2 regions of the Rhizobium sp. YTU87027 genome follow, and region 2 is predicted to be linked to the other one. Evidence: riboswitches for the same ligand, from Rfam matches in the RefSeq annotation. Region 2 holds a riboswitch; the other holds the start of a gene.

Region 1 (3,175 bases), 770 kb from region 2:
GCGCAAAACGCGCCGAGGAGGAGGGCCGGTACATAGTCGGCTGGCATGACTGTACCGAAGCTGCCAACGTCGATCAGGAAATCGCTGCCGGCGAGCAGACGCGCAATCTGCGTCGAGACCAGTGCGGAAACGACGACCGGCGTCAGCGAAACGATGGTGTAGGAGCCAATGATGAGCTCGAATGCATAGAAGGCGCCCGTCAGCGGTGCGTTGAAAGCGGCTGCAATGGCTCCCGCTGCGCCGCATCCGACGAGAACACGTAGGTCCGAGCGGCGAAGTTGTAGTTTGAGGCCAAGTTTAGAGGCCAGCCCTGCCGCCAACTGCGTGTAGCCGGCTTCTAGGCCGACCGAGGCACCGAAGCCGTTCGAAATGAGATTCTGGACCGCAACCAGAATACTATCGGTGAGAGATAGCCGACCGCCATGCAGCGCGTTTGCCTCGATCGGGTCCACCATTGGCTTCTTGCGGGTCTTGGCAAGCACAAACAGCAAGAGCCCGAGCAGCAAGCCGCCGCAAACCGGTGCGGTCAGCAACAGGAGCTTGTTGTCGATCTGCGATGAGCTCAACCTGTCGACGTCGCTGATTCCGAAGATGAGACTGTGCATTTCGCGGGAAACGAGGCTCATGCCTGTCACGGCCAGGCCGGAGATTACCCCGACCATCGCGCCGGCGATGACCATCCCCATCTCGCTGCGCCGCAGCAGAGCGCGCATCCGCCCGATATCGAGAAGGGTATGAAACGGACCGAAACGGCGGATATTGATTTTTAGGAGCATGACAGGAAAATAGGCAGGTACAGGCGCGATCAAGTGCGGTGAGGGAAGGGCAAGCCAATGGCGCGACCCGCTTGCGACGCAATTGCGGCAAAAGCCCGGCGCCGGCAATAATTATTTGTGACGTAAACTACTGATAAAAGACGATAAATTTGGTAGAGAAGGTCGTCTTGGTGTGGTTTTAGGCATGCATTAGCATTCCACTCAGCGACGGCTTGATTGACTTCGCCAGTGGCCTTGCCTAACGATGAATTCATAACGGATGGTTCCGGACCGGTTGAATCGGTGCGGATGAAAAGGGAATGTGAAGCGGTGGACCCAATCAGGGCACCGTCATCATAGCCGACCCCGCGACTGTAGAGCGGTCAGGGTTTTCCGTCCGACGTTGGTTTCGCGTGGCTGACAGTCTGCGATGGTGCAGGCGGGTGGCGCGGAAGTGGCGACGGAAAAGTCACTGGCAGTGCATCATGATCAACCGGGGCAGGACGCCTCTTACGTCTACGAATCGTCCGCCTTTTCATGAAATGCAGCCGGGAAGGCGAGGAGGACCCGCTGGCACGATCTGGGGCGACCGGTTTCCGGTCTGCCCCGGTCGCGGCCAAAACCCGCGAGCCAGGAGACCTGCCAACCGTGCCGGGCGAGAAGCCCATTCCTGGGCGATGCCCGCTGCCAGCACGGAGGTTGTCATGGCTGAAAGACAGATTTGCCGGCTGCGCTCTGCAGCCGTTCCGGTTTCTTCCGGATCGCTTCCGCAGATCGGACAGCATCTACGATGAGCCCTCTATCATCCGGCGCGACGTTTGTCCTGGGCGGTGCGCGCTCGGGAAAATCACGCTTTGCCGAGCAAGTAGTCGTCTCGATCGGCCTGGAGCGCCATTACGTGGCGACGGGTCGGGCTTGGGACGACGAGATGCGCGCCCGTATCGACAAGCACAAGGCTGACCGTGGCGATCTCTGGCATACCCACGAAGAGCCTCTTGATCTGGTCGGCTGCCTGCGGGCGATCGATGGCGAGGGACGGGCGATCCTTGTTGATTGCCTGACGCTTTGGGTCACCAACCTGATGATGGAAGAGCGCGACACTGAGGCCGAGTTTGCCTCGCTTGCCGCGTATCTGCCGACGGCGCGTGCGCGCCTTGTCATCGTTTCCAATGAGGTCGGCCTCGGCATCGTTCCGGAAAACCGCATGGCCCGGGAGTTCCGGGATCATGCCGGCCGCTTGCATCAAATGATCGCGGCTCAGGCCGCGGATGTGTATTTTATCGCGGCCGGACTGCCGCTGAAGATGAAGGGTTGAATTTCATGAACCAGCAGAAAATCCCGGCGACCGTGATCACCGGCTTCCTCGGCGCCGGCAAGACGACGATGATCCGCAATCTGCTTTCCAACACCAACGGCAAGAAGATCGCGCTTATTATCAATGAGTTCGGCGATCTCGGTGTCGACGGCGAGGTGCTCAAGGGCTGCGGCGCCGAGAATTGCACCGAGGACGACATCATCGAGCTCACCAACGGCTGCATCTGCTGCACGGTTGCTGACGACTTCATTCCGACGATGACGAAGCTTTTGGAGCGCGAGCAGCGCCCCGACCATATCGTCATCGAAACCTCTGGTCTCGCGCTGCCGCAGCCGCTCGTTGCGGCCTTCAATTGGCCGGACATTCGCACGCAGGTCACGGTGGATGGCGTCGTTACCGTCGTCGACAGCGCCGCCGTCGCCGCTGGCCGGTTTGCCGACGATCACGATGCCGTCGAGGCCCGCCGCGTGGAAGACGAGTCGCTCGACCATGAGAGCCCGATCGAGGAGCTTTTCGAGGACCAGCTGACCTGCGCCGATCTGATCGTGCTCAACAAGACCGACCTGCTCGACACCGCCGGCCTTGGCCGCGTCCGCGACGAGGTCGCTTCGCGTATCGCCCGCAAGCCCGTGATGATCGAGGCGCGCAACGGCGAGGTCCCGGCGAGCGTGCTGCTTGGGCTCGGTGTCGGAACGGAAGACGATGTAGTCAATCGCAAGTCCCATCACGAGCTCGAACATGAGGACGGCGTGCCGCATGATCATGACGAGTTCGACAGCTTCGTGGTCGAGCTTGGCCCGGTTGCCGAGCCTGCCTCATTCGTGGATGCGCTGAAGGGCATCATCGGCGAGCATGACGTGCTGCGGCTTAAGGGCTTCGTCGACGTTCCCGACAAGCCGATGCGTCTGCAGTTGCAGGCGGTCGGAAGCCGCATCGACCATTATTTCGATCGCGCCTGGGCGCCGGGCGAAGCGCGCGGCACCCGCCTCGTCGTCATCGGCCTGCACGAGATGGACGAAGCGGCGGTACGCAAGGCGATCGAAGCGCTGGCATAAGGCAGACCCATGCATCTGCTTCTGGCACAGCAGGGAACGATCAGCGACGG
Region 2 (3,175 bases):
CGGTCGAGGCTCCTGCGGAAACACCGAGCACATAGGGTTCTGCTAGCGGGTTGCGCAGCAACGCCTGCAGAACTGCCCCGCTGAGCGCGAGGGACGCCCCCGCACTTGCAGCCACCAACGCCCGGCTCAATCTATAGTCCCAGATGATGCCTTGATGAATGCGGCTAAGCTCGAAAGCCGAACCGAACAGGCGGTTCAACACGGCCTTCGCGGTCGTCGCCAGCGGGATCGATATTTCCCCTATCGAAACAGCAAGACCGATCATCAGCGCGAGCAAGGAGAATGCAGCAATGACGAGCGCAGCATGCGCCCACCATTGCTGCTGCTTGAGAATGGCGCCGCTCACTGCGCCAGACCGAAGGAATTGATGCCCTTCGCCAGTATCTCGATGCCGTCGATCGTCCGGATCGTCGGGTTCATCGATTGGGCATCCATCGTCACAATGCGCTTGTTCCTGACGGCATCGAGTTGGCTCGTGACCGGATCTTTTGCCAGAAAGTCGAGCTTTACCGCAGGGTCATCGGCCGCATACCGTCTCCGATCCATCGTCGCGATAACGATCACAGCCGGATTGGCCTCCGCAATCGTCTCCCAGCCGACGAGCGGCCACTCCTCCTCTGTCGCAACCACATTCTGCGCACCGAGCGTCTTCAGAATATAGGCCGGGGCGGTGTTCTTTCCGGCGATGAATGCATCTCCGTTGACTTCCTTGCTGGAGAACCAGAAGACGACCAGGAGGTTCTTCGCAGCAGCGCCCGCAACCGATGCGACCGCCCGCGCTTCACGCTGCCTCAGTTCGGCAATGAGCGCATCGCCGCGTTCCTTGATGTCGAAGATTTCGGCAAGTTCAGCGATCTCCCGATAGATCAGGTCCGTCGTGAACAGTTCCTTGCGAACGCCGTCGCCGCTGTCGGCATTGATCTTGGCGACGCAATCTGCCGGCGCGATGTAGGTGTTGATGCCGAGTTCGGCAAATTGCTCTCGCTTGCCGACAGACCCCTGTTGGCCGACGTGCCATTCAAACTCGGCGGCAACCAGATCCGGCTCCCGTCCGACGACGGATTCAAAGCTCGGATCGTTGTCGGCAAGCCGTTTGATCCTGGCGTTGACTTCGGCATATTGCGGCAAGACCGGGCCGACCCAAACTGCCGTTCCGGCAATCCTATCCGCCAACCCGAGCGAGAAAAGAACTTCGGTCATCCCCTGACCGATCGATACGATCTTGGCCGGCGCCTTGTCGAAGACGACCTCGCGGCCGCAATTGTTGATGATCAATGGGTACTGGGTGGCGGCGAGACTTGGCGCTGTCAAGCCAACAAAGCCGAAGGCAAGTGCAATGGCTGCAAGAAATTTACGCATAGGGATCTCGATTGGGAGGGAAGGAACCAGCGTTTATTGCCGGCGCAACCGCCAGGAATGACGGCACGCCGCGCTAACGCTAGCGGCGGAAAACCCAATCGAGACGGATGTGTGCTCTATGTCGGTGGAGGCGCAGGTCAATCATGTCTGTTCCTTTCCGGGCATCCCCGCCCGGGTGATTGGATCGTGATTGACGGCAGGTCTCCTGGCTCACGAATATGTGCCTTCATCTGCCTTCCCGCGACTTCGTCGCAGTGGCATGGCCCAAGGGCCCTTGGATGAGCGGCAATCCGCTTACAGTTGCGGGGGCAGCCACGGTTTTGGTCCCTCTTGGGTCGTCCTCACCGTGTTCCCTATTAATCCCCTCAGAGTCGTCCTCGGGGAACCGTCGCGCTCAGTTACGCTGGCGAGCGGCGCGACGTCAAGTCAGCGGTTGGTCGGCGCCCGTCCCGGTTGGCTCTGCTGCATATCCTGAAACCCGACTTCAGGACATCCGCGGATGTTGGCGAAGGTGATCTCGCGGCGATCGCCCCATTCGGTCAATCCCCTCAGCGTCAAAACGTTCTCGTCGCGATAGACAAGATCCGTGCGGTAGATGCCGGCGCGGCGGGCCCGGTTCTGCGCCTGACTGACGTTGCAGGTGCCTTCCGATGGCGACACATGCCACGTGCTCGTACCACTGCCGTTGGATTGCCAACCGCCTGACTGGCCTAAAGCCGTCGCCGGCAAAAGGACTGCGAAAAACCCCAAGGTCGTATGGAAGGCCGCCTTCATAACCCCTGCCTCGATTGCGCGCGAAGTGTTGCCACAAGCGCCGAGATGATGCGGCCAAAATAGCCGGACCGATGCATAGCGCAATCATCTCCAGCCTAGGCTGCACGCCATTTACAACAAATCGCGAGGAAGTCGCCCATCAGCGTTGATGAACGGTTAAAAGTGCTCTGCTTGCCGGAGCAATCGCCGTCTCGACGCCGACGATTGCGCTCAGGCACGGCAAGCATCTATCGTGCTGGCTCTCCTTCTGGACGACCACGTGCAAGCTTGTCAGGAAGCGGCAGTCCGTTCGGGGTGAATTCGAGCGAGCCCGAGTTTATGCAGAAGCGCTCACCTGTAGGAGGTGGGCCGTCAGGAAAGACATGTCCCTGGTGCGCGCCGCAACGCGCACAAACGACTTCTGTCCTGAGCATACCGTACCGGGTGTCACAAACGCGCCGCAGGTGGTCGTCGGCTGCCGGGGCAGTGAAGCTCGGCCAGCCTGTACCACTTTCGAATTTCGCAACTGCCTTGAACAGGGGAAGGCCACAGAGCCGGCAGGTATAAAGCCCCTCGCGTCGCTCGTGGAGAAACACACCACAGAACGGTGCCTCCTCACCATGCTCCAAGAGCAGATGCCGATCCTCCTCGCTGAGGTCCGCCACAAGCTGCTGCATCAGTTCCCGAGTGGGAGGGGTGAGATCGAACTGCAATTCGACGATGTCACGCATTCTTGTTCTCCTTCAATCCCGGTGAATTCTCGAAATCGCTTGGCTGGATTACCGTTGCCAAAGACACCACCAACGGCGCCGGCAACCGCGGCGGAGCCAAGCAGGCTATGCCATGTGATCGATGATGCTGGAGCTGTCATGACATCCTCCATCTTGAGGTTGCTCGGGATGCGGCCACAATTTCACTGAAGGCGGCGCGCATCCTGCTGCATGATGGTGTTGGCGATACCTTGGATCGGTTCTCGCAGAGAGCCTTCTCACCTGTTCAAACGAGGGTGAGCGCCACGTCAATGTTGCCCCGCGTTGCCTTGGAGTAAGGGCAGATCTCATGT

What was found. A riboswitch is a leader RNA that binds a small molecule or an ion and turns the genes downstream of it on or off. The one in region 2 is predicted to bind cobalamin.
Region 1: another riboswitch for cobalamin. It lies ahead of cobU (bifunctional adenosylcobinamide kinase/adenosylcobinamide-phosphate guanylyltransferase); the one in region 2 lies ahead of NBG89_RS12550 (ABC transporter substrate-binding protein).

What each region holds. Positions count from the first base shown of each region.
Region 1 covers NZ_CP098440.1:1,746,326-1,749,500, reverse strand. Annotated here, with positions in the region: gene NBG89_RS08845 (chloride channel protein) at 1-776, opposite strand, end outside; cobalamin riboswitch at 1,020-1,416, shown strand; gene cobU (bifunctional adenosylcobinamide kinase/adenosylcobinamide-phosphate guanylyltransferase) at 1,546-2,070, shown strand; gene cobW (cobalamin biosynthesis protein CobW) at 2,076-3,125, shown strand; gene cobN (cobaltochelatase subunit CobN) at 3,135-3,175, shown strand, end outside.
Region 2 covers NZ_CP098440.1:2,519,714-2,522,888, forward strand. Annotated here, with positions in the region: gene NBG89_RS12545 (FecCD family ABC transporter permease) at 1-346, opposite strand, end outside; gene NBG89_RS12550 (ABC transporter substrate-binding protein) at 343-1,359, opposite strand; cobalamin riboswitch at 1,538-1,764, opposite strand; gene NBG89_RS12555 (hypothetical protein) at 1,786-2,133, opposite strand; gene msrB (peptide-methionine (R)-S-oxide reductase MsrB) at 2,361-2,843, opposite strand; gene NBG89_RS12565 (organic hydroperoxide resistance protein) at 3,109-3,175, opposite strand, start outside.